3 regions of the Photorhabdus akhurstii genome follow, and region 3 is predicted to be linked to each of the others. Evidence: predicted binding sites of a transcription regulator. Region 3 holds the regulator's gene; each other region holds the start of a gene.
What was found. Region 3 encodes LexA, which represses DNA repair genes until DNA is damaged. Its sites were predicted from a motif close to TNCTGTATGTACATACAGNA; they were not measured.
Positions count from the first base shown of each region.

Region 1: a site for LexA is predicted at 3,201-3,220, ahead of B0X70_RS08240 (DNA translocase FtsK 4TM domain-containing protein). Genes of this name have one in related genera too.
Region 2: a site for LexA is predicted at 3,179-3,198, ahead of dinB (DNA polymerase IV). Genes of this name have one in related genera too.

Region 1 covers NZ_CP020335.1:1,888,092-1,894,618, forward strand. Annotated here, with positions in the region: gene cydD (heme ABC transporter permease/ATP-binding protein CydD) at 1-1,062, opposite strand, end outside; gene trxB (thioredoxin-disulfide reductase) at 1,197-2,156, opposite strand; gene lrp (leucine-responsive transcriptional regulator Lrp) at 2,657-3,151, shown strand; gene B0X70_RS08240 (DNA translocase FtsK 4TM domain-containing protein) at 3,299-6,527, shown strand, end outside.
Region 2 covers NZ_CP020335.1:1,434,653-1,441,179, reverse strand. Annotated here, with positions in the region: gene gpt (xanthine phosphoribosyltransferase) at 1-357, opposite strand, end outside; gene pepD (beta-Ala-His dipeptidase) at 604-2,064, shown strand; gene dinB (DNA polymerase IV) at 2,101-3,156, opposite strand; gene B0X70_RS06170 (TonB-dependent receptor, heme/hemoglobin family) at 3,365-5,665, shown strand; gene B0X70_RS06165 (alanyl-tRNA editing protein) at 6,199-6,527, shown strand, end outside.
Region 3 covers NZ_CP020335.1:565,486-572,012, reverse strand. Annotated here, with positions in the region: gene B0X70_RS02470 (lactate oxidase) at 243-1,433, shown strand; gene B0X70_RS02465 (DUF1266 domain-containing protein) at 1,636-2,778, opposite strand; gene zur (zinc uptake transcriptional repressor Zur) at 2,998-3,510, shown strand; gene lexA (transcriptional repressor LexA) at 3,666-4,271, opposite strand; gene B0X70_RS02450 (diacylglycerol kinase) at 4,391-4,762, opposite strand; gene plsB (glycerol-3-phosphate 1-O-acyltransferase PlsB) at 4,892-6,527, shown strand, end outside.

The DNA of each region.
Region 1 (6,527 bases), 1.3 Mb from region 3:
ATTAGCAATGATGGTTAACGAATCTTGGGTATTTAGCGTTTTATCACCACCGGTAGGTTCATGTTCGCCATCACTGCTCAATAAAGTCACTAATGCTTCTGCGGCGCCGACCGCCTGTGCTTTGGCGTGATAATAAGTGCCCAGATCACGCAATGGCTGGAAAAATTCTGGAGCGAGGGTTAACACCAGAAAACCGGCGAACAGGGTCACGCCCATCCCGTAACTGCCAAAATTAAGTTCCCCCAGATAGGAGAAACCGAAATAGACAGCGACAATAGCAATAGAAATGGCAGCAAAGAATTCCAGCACTGCGGAAGAAAGGAACGCTAATCTCAGCACTTCCATCGTCCTGCAACGGAAGTTTTCGGTGGATTCGCTGATTTGTTGTGCTTCTGCTTTACCGCGATAAAACAGGCGCAATGTTTCTAGCCCGCGTAGTCGATCCAAGAAATTACCGCTTAACCGGCCTAGCGCGACAAAATTACGCCGATTAGCGTCTGCGGCGCCTAAACCAACCAGTGCCATAAACAGGGGAATTAGCGGAGCCGTCGCGAATAAAATTAGCCCGGCAGCCCAGTTAACAGGGAATAGGGTGATCAGGATAAGAATAGGGATCATGACGGCAAGAGACATCTGTGGCAGATAGCGGGAGTAATAATCCTGCATATCTTCTATTTGCTCAAGAATGATAGTGGCCCAACTACCGGCCGGTTTGCCTTTAACCCACGCCGGGCCAAGTTGCTCAAGTTTATCCAATACCATAGCGCGGATTTTTTGACGCACGACTTTGCCACAGATAAAACCTATTCGTTCCCGAATAGCGCTGATGATGGCCCGTAGAGCAAAGATGGTTGCTAACAACCAAAATTCATTCGAGATGTGCTCGCGCGGAAGGTTATCCATGATTAAAGCTTGCAGAATTGAGGCAAGTAACCAGGCTTGAGTGATAATCAGCAATCCACTGATTAAGCCGAGTAACATGGACAGGCGGAGCCAGCGTTGGGCCGGGGCACTTTGCTGTTTCAGCCAGTGAACCAATTCGTACTGTCTTGTTTTGTCCATAGAAAAAAATTCTAATCTAGCGGGTGAGGGTAATGGTGTACCAAAAGGCTGGACATATCCTATGTGTCAGCATCCTGCTGATATGTTACATGTTAAAAGGCGCTACCGAAATAGCGCCTTGAAAGAAAAAGAATTTATTTAGCGGCTAGCCCATCAAGGAAACGTTCTGCGTCAAGGGCTGCCATACAACCTGTACCGGCGGACGTAATTGCCTGACGGTAGGTATGGTCCATAACATCGCCGGCGGCAAATACACCGGGAATTGAAGTCTGAGTGGCGTTACCCTGCAAACCGGATTGAACTTTAATGTAACCATTATCCAGTTCTAATTGGCCTTCAAAGATAGCGGTATTGGGAGTATGGCCGATAGCAATGAATGTGCCGGTAACCGCTAATTCTTCTGTAGCGCCGCTTTTGGTATCGCGTAGGCGAACACCGGTAACGCCCATATCATCACCGAGTACTTCATCCAGAATACGATCGGTGTGCAGGATGATATTGCCATTTTTTACTTTATCCATTAGGCGACCGATTAGGATCTTCTCTGAACGGAAAGTATCACGGCGATGAATTAGGTGAACTTCTGCTGCAATATTTGCCAGATATAAGGCTTCTTCTACGGCGGTGTTACCGCCGCCGACAACGGCGACTTTCTGGTTACGGTAAAAGAAACCATCACAGGTTGCACAGGCTGAAATACCACGTCCTTTGAATGCCTCTTCAGAAGGTAAACCTAAATAACGGGCGGAAGCGCCTGTTGCGATAATCAGTGCGTCACAGGTATATTCTTGTTCATCACCATAAAGGCGTAAAGGCCGGTTTTGCAGATCAACTTTTTGAATATGGTCAGAAATGATTTCGGTTTGGAATTTTTCAGCATGTTGGTGCATGCGTTCCATTAACCCAGGGCCAGTCAGACCTTCCGGATCGCCAGGCCAGTTTTCGACCTCGGTGGTGGTAGTCAACTGACCGCCTCTTTCAACCCCGGTAATAAGAACCGGATTTAAATTTGCTCGGGCAGCGTAAACCGCGGCGGTATAGCCTGCTGGACCGGAGCCAAGAATAATGAGTTTGTGGTGTTTGGCGGCGCTCATGAATACCTCATTTCCATTTATCACCTAATCGAATATCGAGGGATTGTAGGAGAAATAGGAGGGTAAAAAAAGCTAAAAGACTCATGTTACTAACGATTTTACCGATAGATATTAACTAATAATGATTTTAACCTGAGAAAAGTGTTCTTTTAGTGCTGTTTGTATTTCATTTGTTCGTTTTCAATTAATGGTAGACTATCGAAACGATTAACTGAAAATTTGTTCCACAGGTTGTTCTGATTTTTGCTCATTTACTTTGACAATCGGCTGTGCATTTGCGAAAACATCACTGTAAGAGATAATTATCCACCTCGCTAAATTCGTTTCCATAAAAATCGACATGCGGATAATCCTCTTTTGTGTAGCATTAAAAAAATGGCCTGTGAGTTGCTTTACGCTGATAGAGCGAGGCTTTAACTTTAAGACATCTTTTCCAACTCAGACTCAGAGAGATAGGGGAAAATGTTATGGGTGTAGGAAAATAAAGAGAGATCAACAAGATGATAGATAATAAAAAACGTCCGGGAAAAGATCTTGATCGCATAGATCGTAATATCCTAAATGAGCTACAAAAAGATGGGCGAATTTCTAACGTAGAACTGTCTAAACGGGTAGGTTTGTCTCCAACCCCGTGCCTGGAGCGTGTTCGTCGTCTGGAACGTCAAGGGTTTATTACTGGATACACGGCATTGCTGAATCCTCACTATTTGGATGCATCTTTGCTGGTATTTGTTGAAATTACTTTAAACCGTGGCGCTCCAGATGTTTTTGAACAATTCAATGCTGCTGTACAAAAATTGGAAGAGATTCAGGAATGTCACTTGGTTTCCGGTGATTTCGACTATTTGTTAAAAACCCGCGTACCAGACATGTCGGCTTACCGTAAGTTGCTGGGCGAAACTTTATTGCGTTTGCCAGGTGTTAATGACACCCGCACATATGTTGTAATGGAAGAAGTTAAGCAGAGCAACCGTCTGGTCATTAAGACGCGCTAAAATCTTACCAAAAATGTACAGGTGCAAAACTGGAAAAACTTAGGTACACTCCTGTTTATGCATACAGTTTCAACGCTGAGCTATCTCGGCGTTGTTCCGTTAAATCAACTGTTCCGTTAAATCAACAGGAAACCTGGAGAGCCTTTCTTGAGCCAGGAATATACAGAAGATAAAAATATTAAGTTAAAGAGACTGAGTAGTGGGCGCAGGCTGTTAGAAGCTGTGTTGCTTGTTATTGTCATCCTGGCGGCTTATCTGATGGTCGCGCTTGTCAGTTTTAATCCTTCTGATCCCAGTTGGTCTCAGACTGCATGGCATGAACCGGTGCATAATTTGGGTGGCGGGGTTGGCGCATGGTTGGCCGATACGCTGTTTTCTGCATTTGGTATTCTAGCTTATGCCATTCCCCCGGTGATGATATTGGGTTGTTGGACTGCTTTTAGGCAACATGATGACCGGGAGTATGTCGATTTCTTCGCGCTGGCTTTGCGCGTTATTGGCGCATTGGCAATCGTCTTAACTTCATGTGGATTAGCGGCGCTGAATGTTGACGATCTCCATTACTTTGCTTCCGGCGGGATTATTGGCAGTCTGTTTAGCAGCGCAATGTTGCCTTGGTTTAATGAATTGGGCGCGACTTTAGTCTTGCTGTGTATTTGGGCGATTGGGTTTACGCTATTTACTGGCTGGTCATGGTTAACTATTGCTGAAAAAACAGGGGCAGTGATTCTGGGGGCAATAGGATTTATTACCAACCGCAGCCGTAATGAACAAGAATATACGCCATACGATGAAACGGTTATTGAGCGGGAAGATCTCGCCTATGATAAAACAGAACCTGAATTCACAGCGGCTGATATTGATCATGATGATGTGCTATTTACAGCACCTTCAGCCGCAGAGTTAGCAAAAACTGAACTGGATGAACCAGAATCAGTGAAAACAGAAATCGAACAAGAACAGCCAACGGATATTCCTACCATTAATATGGCTGATATTGATGTTGAACCTAAAATTTTGGTCAATACATCTGATGATGATATTGTACAGCCTCAGCCATTAGTGGAAGAGAGTGAAAAGAATAATAACGACGAACCTATTCGTTATACATTTGAAATTCCTGCTGAGTACCATTTTGAACCTATATCTGAATCTAACCGTCAAGGGACGCCAACATTTGAATCTGTCGAAAGTAGCCAAAACAGCAGTAATACTTTCACTTTTATGACTGAAACAGAGCCAAAAAATACAGAGCAAAAAAATGTTATGGCAGCCGCCGCCGCAACGGTTATAACGGGTAACTCTCAGGTTAAACAAGGAATCGGACCAGAACTACCTCGTCCTAATCCTGTCCGTATTCCAACCCGCCGTGAACTGTATGGAATCAAAGTTCCTTCACAACGTCTTGCAGAACAGCAGCGTGAGTATGAGATCAAACAGCAAGTAGATGGATCGGATGATGATATTGATGTTGATGAACAGCAAGAAGCGTTGCTGCGTCAGCAATTTCTTGAGCAACAGCGCGAGCGTTATCGTATTACGACGGATACAGAAGAACAGGTCTCAATTCAGCCTCAAATAAGACAGAATTTATTTGAGCCGGAAAATCGGCCTTCGGTGGAAGAACAGGCTCAAACAGCGACAGAGATTGTTAAACAGACAGTTGAGCAGTCGCAACATAAGCGTTATCAAGAGCAAAGTCGCCAAGAGAAAAAAGAGCTCTCGGCTCTGGAGAGTTTATCGATTTTAAATAACTTCTCGCCGGTTGAAGATTTAGTTGAAAAGGAGCCAACAGAGCCGCTGTTTATGCCTTCTGTTCAATCCGCGCCGAAAAATCAATCAGAACGGCCCACAGAAATTGCTTTTGCGTCAGCGCCTGTACACAATACTGCGCAGCAACCGCAGCAACCGCAGCAACCGCAGCAACCGCAGCAACCGCAGCAACCGCAGCAACCGCAGCAACCGCAGCAACCGCAGCAACCGCAGCAACCGCAGCAACCGCAGCAACCGCAGCAACCGCAGCAACCGCAGCAACCGCAGCAACCGCAGCAACCGCAGCAACCGCAGCAACCGCAGCAACCGCAGCAACCGCAGCAACCGCAGCAACCGCAGCAACCGCAGCAACCGCAGCAACCGCAGCAACCGCAGCAAAATAGCTTATTCCATCCGTTTTTGGTTCGTAACGATCAACCGTTGCCAAAACCAACGACACCAATGCCTTCGCTCGAACTGCTAACCAGTCCTTTAGCAGAAGAAGAACCCGTTGATATGTTTGCCCTTGAGCAAACGTCCCGTTTGATTGAAGCGCGTCTGAGTGATTATCGAGTTAAAGCTGATGTCGTCGGTTTCTCACCCGGTCCGGTGATTACCCGGTTTGAACTGGATTTGGCTCCGGGTGTTAAAGCAGCACGTATTTCCAATTTATCAAGAGACTTAGCACGTTCTCTATCCGCGGTCGCCGTGCGTATTGTTGAAGTGATCCCGGGTAAACCTTATGTTGGTTTGGAATTGCCGAATAAAAAACGTCAGACGGTCTATTTGCGTGAAGTATTGGATTGTGAAAAGTTCCGTGATAATCCATCGCCGCTAACAATTGTATTGGGTAAAGATATTGGCGGTCAGCCGGTTGTCGCTGATTTAGGTAAAATGCCGCACTTGCTGGTGGCGGGTACAACCGGTTCGGGTAAATCTGTTGGCGTCAACGCCATGATCCTCAGCATTCTCTATAAAGCGAAACCAGAGGATGTGCGCTTTATTATGATTGACCCGAAAATGTTGGAGCTATCGGTTTATGAGGGCATACCGCACCTGTTAACCGAAGTTGTTACCGATATGAAAGATGCTGCTAATGCACTGCGCTGGTGCGTTAGTGAAATGGAGCGCCGTTATAAACTGATGTCCGCATTAGGGGTGCGTAATCTAGCGGGTTATAACGAAAAGGTTAAACAGGCAGAAGAAATGGGACGCCCAATCCCTCACCCATTCTGGAAGCCCGGTGACAGCATGGATATTATTCATCCAGTACTGAAAAAAGAGCCATACATCGTTGTCATGGTCGATGAATTTGCTGACTTAATGATGACTGTCGGTAAAAAAGTTGAAGAGCTGATTGCACGATTAGCGCAGAAAGCGCGTGCTGCTGGTATCCATTTGGTTCTGGCGACCCAACGTCCATCGGTCGATATTATTACCGGTTTGATTAAAGCGAATATTCCGACGCGTATTGCTTTTACGGTTTCCAGCAAAATTGATTCCCGCACCATCCTTGATCAAGGCGGCGCTGAATCCCTGTTGGGCATGGGGGATATGCTTTATTTGGCGCCAAACTCCTCGATTCCGGTGCGTGTTCATGGCGCCTTTGTTCGGGATCAGGAAG
Region 2 (6,527 bases), 870 kb from region 3:
TCGGCCCGCCGGCTTTGCAAAGATAGTCACAAAATGGGCTTTGGGATACATTTCACGGATGGCTTGAGCGGTTCCTCCAGTATCAACCAAATCATCCACAACGATGAAACCTTCACCATCGCCTTCCGCTTTTTTCAGAACATGTAGTTCACGTTGATTATTATGGTCATAGCTGGAAATACAGACTGTATCTACATGACGAATACCCAATTCACGCGCTAAAAGCGCGCCAGGTACAAGACCACCGCGACTCACGGCAATGATGCCTTTCCACTGTTCGACTGGGAGTAAACGTTGCGCCAATTTGCGGGCATGTATTTGCAACATATCCCAGGTTACGACATATTTTTCGCTCATAAAAATTGATCCCGACAACTTAAGAATACTTTAGAAAAGCACCTCGCAAAAAAAGTTGCGCGAATTATAGTGACTTAGGTCGGTAAAAACTAGCGGAAACAGGGAATCGATGAATCGTATTATTCTTAACAAAAGTAAAGTGGTATTCTGAGTCCAATAACATCATGGCGTTAAGCGCTCATCATATAGAAACTATTTCTCATGTAGATCCCATCTTAATTGAGATGCAGTCATAGGAGATTCGTCGTGTCAGAACTATCACAATTATCCCCTCAACCTCTATGGGACATCTTTGCCAAAATCTGCTCTATTCCTCACCCTTCTTACCATGAAGAAGCGCTGGCAACCCACATTGTTCAATGGGCGCAAGAAAAAGGGTTGCATGTTGAACGTGATCAAGTCGGCAATATTCTGATCAGAAAGCCCGCCAGTAAAGGCTTAGAAAATCGTAAAGCGGTTGTTCTGCAAGCACATCTTGATATGGTGCCGCAGAAAAACAACGATACAGTGCACGATTTCACTAAAGATCCTATCCGTCCTTATATCGATGGTGAATGGGTTACTGCCCAGGGAACAACACTGGGGGCTGATAATGGTATTGGCCTGGCATCAGCGTTGGCTGTACTGGCTGATGACAATGTAAAACATGGCCCGCTAGAAGTTTTATTGACCATGACGGAAGAAGCCGGAATGGATGGCGCTTTTGGCCTGCAACCGGGCTGGCTTCAAGCTGATATCTTAATCAATACCGATTCAGAAGAAGAAGGGGAAATCTACATGGGTTGTGCTGGAGGTATCGATTTTACCACCACTTTAGCATTGACTCGTGAAGCTGTTCCGGCTCACTACAAAACATCAAAACTGATCATCAAAGGTCTAAAAGGCGGGCATTCCGGTTGTGATATTCATGTAGGGCTAGGTAATGCCAATAAACTACTGGCACGCTTCCTTGCCGCCCATACTCAGGAATTGGGGCTAAAACTGCTCGACTTCCAGGGCGGTACGCTGCGTAATGCCATTCCTCGTGAAGGCCATGTTATTGTTGCTATCCCTGCCAATAAAGCAACGCAGCTTACCCAATTGAAAGATAAGTACTTGGATATACTGAAAAATGAGTATGCCATCGTTGAGAAAAATCTGACTGTATTACTGGAAGAGGTCGAAACAGACATTCAGGCATTAACTGATGATTGCCAAAACCTTTTTATCTCATTGCTAAACAGTACTCCCAATGGTGTTATCCGTATGAGTGATGTCATCAAAGGCGTGGTAGAAACCTCGCTAAACGTGGGCGTTGTGGCGATGGAACAAGATAAGGTAAATATCATTTGCTTAATCCGTTCGCTTATCGACAGCGGCAAGTCCTATATCATAGGAATGCTCTCTTCGCTGGCTAAACTGTCAAATGCTGAGATTTACGCTAAAGGGGATTATCCCGGCTGGCAGCCAGATGCAAGTTCTCCGGTAATGCACTTAGTACGTGAAACTTATCAACAGTTATTTGATAAGATACCCAATATTATGGTGATCCACGCAGGGCTGGAATGTGGCTTATTCAAGAAACCTTACCCTGATATGGATATGGTATCTATCGGGCCAACCATTACGGGCGCTCACTCTCCTGACGAACAAGTGCACATCAAGAGTGTCGGGCAATATTGGCAACTACTCACTGCAATTCTGAAAGCCATTCCTGAAAAGGCTTAATCAGCTCTCCCCTGCTTCGATATGATTGCAGGGGGATTACCATTCAAGCAAAAGTTGCCGCTCAATTTCTGGGTCCTGCAACGTCACGTGCAAACCCACTAAACGAACGCCACGCCCTTCCCGGCGAGATGTCCATGTTTTCTGAGCCAATTGCAGTAAATCCTGCTTATCCAATAGTGGATGAACATGCTCTTGAGTGGTTAGTTGAAAATCATCAAATTTCAGTTTAATCCCCTGACGGGCAATTCGCAGATCAGGTTTAACGTTACTCAACCGTTTTTCTAATTCGAGATATAAACTTTCTATCAGTTCAGTGCACTGTTCCCAATGATGAATATCTCTCGCAAGTGTCCGCTCCACACCAATTGATTTTCGCAGACGGTCTGGATTCACCAATCGTTGATCAATACCGTGACAACGATCCCAAAGTATCTGACCAAATTTCCCCAACTGTTTTACCAAAACAATAACGTCATATTTTTGTACATCAGAACAAGTTTCCAGCCCCATATTAGCCAGCCGTTGCACCATGACTTTGCCAACCCCCGGAATTTTTCGCAAAGGTAAAACCTTAACAAAATCAGCCACTCGTTCAGGAGGAATGACATACTGCCCATTCGGTTTATTAATATCAGAAGCGATTTTTGCCAAAAATTTCACCGATGCAATACCGGCTGATGCCGTCAATTGTAATTCATCAAAAATGGCTTTACGGATCTCCTGTGCGATCAGCGTGGCAGATCCATAACAATGATCACTATCAGTGACATCCAGATAAGCTTCATCCAATGACAGAGGCTCTATCCACTCAGTATAACGAGACAATATCTGATGGATATGCCGGGAAACCTCCCTATACAGCGCCATACGCCCCGGAAGAACTTTAAGCTGAGGGCAGAGTTTCAGCGCCATTGCAGTAGACATTGCACTACGTACCCCAAAACGACGAGCAAGATAATTAGCGGTACTAATAACACCCCGCTTGTCTGCGCTGCCGCCCACAGCAATGGGAATATGACGAAGTGACGGATCATCACGCATTTCAATAGCTGCGTAGAAACAATCCAAATCAATATGAACAATCTTTCGCATTCTGCTTTAGCCTATCAACAATGACTGTATAAACATACATAAAAATAGACTCAAGAGCAATCTAGCAACAACTTTGAAAATATCTTGAGCAATAAAATAATTAATTAATACCGTTATTAACTTTTCCCTGCCCGATTCCTTGCGTTAAGTGACCTATCCTGTAAGTGCGACTTTTCTATTTAACGACATTCCAAGGATGCTTATAACAATGAAAAATAGCGGGAAACCACAAAAAACCTCAGCTACAGCGACTACACAGCCAATTAATCGCACCCTTCATTATGCTTTATCGAGCATAATTATGCTGAGTACTGGCCTGCCAGGTTATCTGGCGGCGCAGGAAAATGAAGAGCAAAAAGCAAAAGAAAAACCGGAAAAATCAGAGAAAGTCATTACACTTTCTACACTTTCTGTTATTGGCGGGTTGAATAACAGCGTCAGTGCTGGAAACTCGGTATTGAAAAAAGAGGATATTGAACGTACCCAGGCAGATAATATTGCCGAGCTGCTCGATCAACTTCCCGGCGTTTCCATGTCAGGATCGCCTCGTCCGGGCGGCCAAACTCTGAATATCTGGGGAATGGGTGATACCGAAGATGTTAAAGTCACCTTAGATGACGCACCGAAAGGCTTCGAGAAATATCGGCAAGGCTCTATCTTTATTGAACCCGAATTAATCAAACGAGTCGATGTCGATAAAGGCCCACATAATCTACTTGATGGTAATGGCGGATTTGGCGGAACAGTTAAAGTTGTCACCAAAGATGCCAGTGATTTATTACAACCGGGAGAAGATTTTGGCGGATTGCTGAAATACAGTTATCACACCAATGACCGCCAAAATATTTATAGCAGCGCAGTTTATGGCCGGACAATAGAAGGCTTCGCTGACGGCCTGTTATATATGAGCAAACGAGATGGCGGCAATATTAAACGACCGGATGGCACCCGCTTTGCATTCTCTAAAAGTGATCAGGCATCCTATTTACTGAAAACGAATTTTTACCTGAACGATGCTAATACATTGACACTTTCTGCGATGCGTTCTGATTCTGATGGCTGGCAGCCGTGGGCAGCAAAACGTGATGAAATAGCCGTTCCGTCAGAAGCCGACGTTGAAAAATATGGTTGGAATGAAGCCTGGCGCCGGAAGTTGGTTTATCGTGATCAAACAGACCAAAATTACACAGCTAAATGGAATATTGCACCGGAAGATAATCCATTACTTAATCTGACAGCAACTTATGCTTATTCCAAAACCGAACAACATGATAAACGCTCTAAAAAAGCCCACAGCGGTTTTCTTGGCTCATTGGGAAATGAAAGCTGGATCGACTATGTGGATAACCTAGTAGATATAAATAATGAAAGTACTTTTATAACCGGACCGATAGAACACACATTATTAGCTGGAGTTCGTTGGCATAAAAATCAACGTAATACCCTTATCCATGATAGAAGTAAAGACAAAAAACCTGAATATAATCATGGCTATTTTCAGCCAACTTATATGCCTTCAGGCGAGCAAAAAACGAATAGTTTCTATTTGCAGGATACAATGGTTATCGGCAGTGTTACTGTGACGCCCGGTGTTCGCTATGACCATATCACCAATATTGGCAAACCCAATATCGCGACAATCTACAATGATAACTCACCAAATGTAGGTCATGATTACCGCAATGTCACCTATACCGGCTGGTCTCCTCATTTTGGCATTATGTGGAAAGCAACACAAAACCTGTCACTATTTTCAGATATCAGCCGAACATGGCGCGCTCCGTTGGTGGATGAACAGTATGAAATGCAATATGCCAAGGCAAGTGTCACTGCCACCAGCCGTAACTTGGATGTAGAAAGAATAACTGGTTTACGCTTCGGTGCGCTTCTGAATTTCAATAGCCTGCTGGCGGACCAAGATAGTTTGCAAATCCGTACGACTTTATTCCGTAATAGAGGCAAGGATGAAATATTTACCCGTCGCGGAATAGTATGTAAATCACCGGATTGCGAAAAGCCTTTATCCAACTACCGTAATTTACCGGGATATACCATTCAAGGATTGGAAATCGAGACTTTCTACGACAGCAATTACTTATTCGGAAAACTTTCTTATTCGACTATCCGTGGTCAGAGAGATACTTCACCTCGCGATCCGTGGGGTAATAAAACCTGGATTGCGGAAATTCCCCCCACCTCCGCCCGCGCCATGTTAGGCGTAAAAATCCCTCAATGGCAAATGGCAATAGGCTGGACCGGAGATTTTATCCGTAAACAAGACAGATCGCCTAAAGATGGAGATCCAATGGCAACACTCTGGTCAATACCCAAAAGCAAAGGTTATGCACTGCATGGTTTATTCGCCAGTTGGCAACCTACTTTCTGGCAAGGTCTTGAAGCGCGTGTCACGGTAAATAACCTGTTTAATCGGGATTATTACCCATACCTCGGTGAATCGGTTTCCGGGATTGGGCGTAACATTAAATTCAGCGTCTCGCAGAAGTTCTAATATCCCACCCAAAGTTCCCTCTGTTTGAGGGAACTCAGACTGTTGATCATTCAGCTCTCCAAGTTTCTTTCTCACACTGACACTGAAATACCGCAACTGACTGTTCTTCTGAAAAATCACACTTATTTAGTTGAATAAATTATTAATTTTAATTAACAATAATTACCTTGATTGATAAAATAGTCATTTCTTTATTGAAAAAGGTATGTTGTCGTCAGAATGGATACCTGTTAATTAAGACTCTTATTATTTTATCGTATGGTTCATCTTATTTAGGCTTTTTCGCTCCACATGATTTAACTATCCTTTTAACACGCTTATTTATATGCATTTTTTTCTTACTTTATATCTTATAGTAAAAAATGTTAATTGATATTTCCATGTGTACACCGTCAGAGTTATTATTTTTTCCGCCGACAAAAAAGAACATTTCATAAATTTCGCAGAAATCAATACCTATTTTTCTAGTGCTTGAGCTTACTATCTTTATCAAATATCATTAGATATATTTTACTATACCCCGGAAATAGAATATGACGGAACGTATTTATCTGTCCAGTCAGGTACTGACTGGTGATATTGAGGTAATTGATTGTATGCCTCGCGATGATGGTCGTTATGCCGTATGGCTGAAATCTACTATGTTTCACCCTCAAGGTGGGGGTCAGCCCAGCGATATGGGCTGGATCAATGAAGTGGAGGTAGTTCACGTTTCTGTGGAAGACGGCGAAATCGTTCATCTAACCATAGAGCCAGTGGCACCGGGAAGCGTTTTTGCCCGTGTTGATGGTGAACGTCGCCAATTACATTCGCGGCTGCATTCAGCCGGACATCTTATTGGGCATGTAGTTGAGCTAGCGAT
Region 3 (6,527 bases):
CTCTGTTTGAACTATTCTCCAAAAACTCAGGTAAGCAAATAAAATAAGCCATTTTACTTTAATCTGAGTTTTGTGATGTTGCTCTCACAACAAAGAATCGCCAGTTCCAATAGGCTTTGTCAGCTTATAAAAACATTCTTCAGGATTTATTAGCTTGAATTATCCAGAATAGGTCTATTCTTAATATGTGGACAAATTCTATTGTCAATACTTATTAAACCTACTAAGTAAGGGAAAATTATATGCCATCAAGAAGAGACGTCATAGTTGGAGGATTAAGTCTTGCTGCTGCCGGTACGCTATCCGCTGTATCCTCAGCCAACGCCGCAACTGCTAACATAAAACTGACAGGAGCCTACAAAACAAATAGTTCAGAAAAATCCCTTGATATTATTAATCTTTATGATCTGGAAGAAGAAGCGCGTAAATTGATTCCTGCGCCCCAATTTGGCTATATCAGCGGCGGTTCAGGTGATGAATGGACTCTACGTGAAAACACCAGAGCCTTCGACGATTTCCAAATTATTCCCCGCTATCTCGCCGGAGTAAAAGAGCCTGACACCACAACCGAGTTGCTCGGTAGTAAAGTGGATATGCCTATTTTCATTCCCCCAATGGCAGCACATGGGCTAACTCATACTACTGCTGAATTGGGCACAGCAAGAGGCGCCGCCAATGCCGGCACACTATTTACCGCACAAACTCTAGCCAATTCACCTCTTGAAGAGATAGCAAAAGTGAGTAATGGCCCTAAATGGTTCCAAATTTATTTTACCAAAGATATGGGCATTAACCGCGAAATGATACGCCGAGCCAAAGCGATGGGAGCAACCGCAATCGTCTTTACGGTCGATTTAGAGTGGAGTGGTAATAGAGAAACCGATAAACGTAATAAATTTGTTTTCCCACATTCATTACCATTTCCGAATATTCCAGGCGTTCCCGCAGGAGCAACCTTAGCAGAGATTACAGCGCTCTTTAAACGGGATCTTGATTTTAATGACCTGGAGTTCCTTGCCAAAGAATCAAGTCTGCCAATCATCGTAAAAGGTATTCAATCTGCCGAAAATGCTAAAGAATGTGTTGACCACGGCGCCGCAGCAATTCAAGTTTCTAATCACGGTGGCCGGCAGTTGGATACTGTCCCGGCAGCAATCGCTTCATTACCGCACATTATTGAAGCTGTCGGATCTAAAATCCCAGTCTATTTAGATGGCGGCATCCGCCGTGGTACCCATGTGTTTAAGGCTCTCGCATTAGGCGCCAAAGCTGTCGCTATCGGTAGGCCCATTTTATATGCGCTGGCATTAGGTGGAGCACCAGGAGTCACTTCTGTTTTAAACCTACTTAAAGATGAGCTAAAACTCTGCATGAAGTTGGCAGGATGTGCGGCCATTAAAGATATAGAGAGAAAATTTATTAATTTGATTTAACCCATTAACTAATAAAGCAAATATTGGCCCCGTTTCATTTGAAACAGGTGATTTCAGGAAACGGGGTAAATTATGTTGCCTTTAGAAATAATGGATACCATAACGAAAAAATCCGTTCTCTCACTTATTACACCATATTTCCTATATTAATTATTTATTTCCCTTTGAAATGTTCTTCAAAGGGAAACATTTCATGTAAATATTAATGGAGTACACGAGACGCTGACAGCTCAGTAATATCAAATTCATAACTTTGTTGCTCTTCCATGTTACTGCGTAAAACATCTTCTACTAATGCAGAAAAACCTGTCATCATCTGCTTTTCCATCATGACGCCTTTTGGCTCAGGCCACGGCAAACTAGCAATTGGCCAGTCACAATGTGACTTATAATAATTAAATTGTTCCAACCGCTCTTTAGACCGATCAAAATCATTACTCCAGTAAGCATTGCCCAGCCGAAAATTTGTATAAAATTCATCAAAACTACCGAAGATTTCATAAACATAATCAGCGGTTTTCAGCATATTTTTCCATGCCATTTCTTCACTGATATAACCGGCGCAAAAACAGTTACGACTTAAAACAATCGCAAGCCACAAATCAAACCCCCACACTAATGCAGGAGGGCGTCGATTAATAGGTTTGGCACATTTATGAATATAGTCAGGTGTTACTTCAACTAATTTGGCCAGCACTTTAAACATTTTCCCATCACTAAGAGCGGCATCAATCGCAAAATGTTTTGAATGCACCCCCTCCCACAAACCCGTTAGCATTTTCATATACCCTTCTTCATCAATAATTCCCCAGTCGCTATATAATTGGGATTGATGCTCTTGGGTCAGAGATAATGGAAGCAGACAGTAACGATAGTTATCATGGGCAACCCGTGACTGTAGGGGATAATGCTCTAGAGTTTCACTCCAAAAACCTAGCCAATAGTCACTAACAATATTTAACCGTAATGCCTGACGCTTCTCTTCTGGTAAAAGAGATAAACCTGCTTGTTGATAATAACGCCGTTGTTCCCATTCAGGCCGCTTAACAATGCGATAAATAATAACAGAAAGCAACATTACACCTAATAATGCTACACCTCCTACTTGTGCCAGAAGTAAATAATCGGCATCAGGGACAGATACATTACCTATTATAAATAAAACAATTGCTACAGATAATACAATACCCATACATACTGCAATTACAAATAAAATATTAATCAATGCATATAATGCTCTTAGAAAAGGTAACTTTCTTTTTTCACAGATAATATGCTTCATTACCTGATAGCCTTTAACTGGGAACTGTCTATAATGAGGCTGATTTTGTAAAAGCTCTTTCATCACAAATGCTTCCTTTCCGAAAATTATCTGTCATATACGATAATTCTTGTCTGTATTATCATAAACTTCAAGAAAACATTATTTTTGCTATTGAGTACCAATTTAGCCAAATTAACTCCATCAGGGGACAATCACAATGAACTTTACTGGATAATATTTTCTATTGAAGAAACATGATAACATCACAATATTATCATCGTACTGGTTGTAAGAGGCGCAATGAAATTGATTAATCAAAAAAAGTTACTGGAACAGGCCGAAGTTATTTGCCAGGCTCGTGGAGTCCGCTTTACTCCGCAGCGGCTTGAGGTTTTGCGTCTCATTTCAGAACAGCCAGGGGCAATCAGCGCTTATGATTTACTGGATTTGCTACGGGAAGCAGAGCCGCAGGCCAAACCGCCTACCGTATACCGAGCACTGGAATTTCTGCTGGAACAGGGGTTTATTCATAAAATAGAATCCACCAACAGTTATGTCCTATGTCACCATATCGAACAACCAAGTCACACTTCAGCGATGTTTATTTGTGACCGTTGTGGTTCTGTTACGGAACGAGATGGTGGAACCGTCGAATCCGCCATCCAACAACTAGCAAAAACAGCCGGGTTCAGTTTACGCCATACCATTATCGAAGCACATGGCTTATGCTCATCCTGTGAAGAGATCGAATCCTGCACTAAACGAGATGAATGCCAGCATGACCACCGCATTGAAGTAAAAAGAAACAGATAGTAAGTAAATACTTACTTTTGGTACAGAGCCAGACTGAAATAAACAACCGCAGAATCACGTTTAAGATAATCACAACGATAAATTCAACAACATGATTCTGCCGGAATATTGCAATTCTTTAACAATCTCAAAAACAACAATTTGATATTTTATTATCAAGACCAGTTGCCGCTACGAATCACCCCAACCGCCAATCCTTCAATTGTCAGGCTCTGCTCACGCAAATCCACCACAATTGGCTTAAATTCAGGGTTTTCTGCCAGCAATTCAACTCTGTTTCCAGTCTGTTTAAAACGTTTTACCGTCACTTCATCTTCAATGCGAGCAACAATAATCTGCCCATTACGAACATCTTGTGTTTTATGCACGGCCAACAGATCACCATCCATAATCCCAACATCTTTCATAGACATGCCGCTGACCCGCAACAGGAAATCTGCACTTGGCTTAAACAGTGCCGGATCAACCTGATAATGACTTTCAATATGCTCCTGTGCCAACAGTGGTTCACCTGCGGCGACACGGCCAATTAACGGTAAACCAGATTCTTCAACCAGCAAACGGATACCTCTAGATGCCCCAGCGACAATCTCTATCACCCCTTTACGAGCCAATGCTTTCAAATGCTCTTCAGCCGCGTTAGGTGAACGAAAACCAAGACGTGCTGCAATTTCAGCACGCGTCGGCGGCATCCCCGTTTGCGAAATATGGTCACGCACCAAGTCATAAACTTGCTGCTGCCTTGCGGTAAGTGCTTTCATTTCGTCCCCTGTTTGTTTATACAGTCAATATGTGAGTATATACAGCTAAATAACGATTGGGAACCTACCAGGGTAGAAAATTAGCCAATTATAATATAATACCTAACTATTAAACTAAATCAGGCCATAAAATAGCGCCAAAGGATGGTCCCCCAGACAATTAACGACAGAATCATTGTTAGAAAGACAGCCGCCGATCCCATATCTTTCGCGCGACCGGACAGTTCATGGAACTCACTGCCAATACGGTCAACCACGGCTTCAATAGCACTATTCAAGATTTCCATAATCAACACCAGCATCACGGAACCAATCAGTAAAATGCGTTCAATTGCGCCGATATCCAGATAAAATGCAACCATCATAGCCAATATCGCTAAAACTATTTCCTGACGGAAAGCCGCCTCATTTTTCCATGTTGCCCGAATGCCCTTCACCGAATATACGATCGCTTTAATGATACGGGTCAAGCCCTTGGATTGATTCGCCATAAATTATTCACACCAAATGTAAGGTTATTTGACACTTTCCCCTTTTATTATTGTCTTAACACAACAGATCTCAACATCTGTTTCTGGTATGCTGGCAACGTGTTGCTAACAAGAGGCTTCAAGATATTTATGTCAAGTTGGCGTAAAATATATTATAAATTATTGAATTTACCACTAAAAATACTGGTAAAGAGCAAACTTATCCCCACAGATCCTATTACCGAATTGCGACTTGATACGACACGCCCGATTCTGTACGTGCTGCCGTATCATTCCAAAGCAGACTTACTGGCATTACGTCAGCAATGTCTTGAACAGGATCTGCCGGACCCATTAAATTCACTGGAGATTGGTGACACTGAACTTCCTAGCTATGTATTTATCGATAATGGCCCACGTGTATTCCGCTATTGTGCGCCAAAGCAGGAATCCGTGAAAATTTTCCATGATTACCTAGATCTTCATCGCAATAATCCAAATCTGGATATCCAACTGCTGCCAGTTTCTGTCATGTTCGGCCGTTCCCCGGGACGCGAAGGGCAGAGCGCTCCACATTTGCGGCTACTCAATGGTATCCAAAAATTCTTTGCCATTCTCTGGCTAGGCCGAGATAGTTTTGTGCGCTTTTCAAACACAGTATCTCTACGCTATATGGCAACTGAGCATGGCACTGACAAGACGATTGCCCATAAGCTGGCTCGCGTGGCACGAATGCACTATTCACGTCAACGCCTGGCAGCCGTTGGGCCACGCCTGCCGGTTCGTCAAGAGTTGTTTAACAAGTTACTGGCATCGAAAGCAATAGAAAAGGCGGTCTCCGATGAGGCCCGCAGCAAGAAAATCTCACATGAGAAAGCCCGACAAAATGCCATTAATATGATGGAAGAGATTGCGGCGGATTTCTCTTATGAAACGGTACGGCTGTCAGGCCGCGTACTGGGTTGGACCTGGAATCGCCTGTATCAAGGGATCAATGTTCACAATGCTGAACGCATCCGCCGTCTGGCACAGGATGGCCACGAACTGGTTTATGCGCCCTGCCACCGTAGCCACATGGATTATTTGCTGCTCTCCTATGTGCTCTATCATCAAGGCTTGGTGCCGCCCCACATCGCCGCTGGCATCAACCTGAATTTTTGGCCGGCAGGGCCAATATTCCGCCGCCTTGGCGCATTTTTCATCCGCCGCACTTTCAAGGGTAATAAACTCTACGCCACGATATTCCGGGAATATCTAGGTGAGTTATTTGCCCGAGGTTATTCTGTTGAATACTTTATGGAAGGCGGTCGCTCCAGGACTGGTCGTTTACTCGATCCCAAAACGGGTACGCTGTCCATGACGTTACAGGCGCTGTTGAGAGGCGAATCACGCCCAATTACCATTATTCCGATCTATATCGGCTACGAACATGTGATGGAAGTTTCCACCTATGCCAAAGAGCTGCGTGGCGCAACCAAAGAGAAAGAGGGCTTTTTCCAGATGATACGCGGTTTGCGCAAACTTCGTAATCTGGGGCAAGGCTACGTCAACTTTGGCGAACCCATCCCGTTGATCCAATACCTTAACAACCATGTTCCTAGCTGGCGCGATTCTATTGATCCAATAGAATTCCATCGTCCCGAATGGTTCAATCCGACAGTCAGTCAACTGTCTGAAAAGATTATGGTAAGCATTAACAACACTGCGGCGGCTAACGCGATCAACTTATGTTCAACTGCCCTGCTTTCGTCACGTCAGCGAGCACTAACTCGTGAGCAACTGCTTG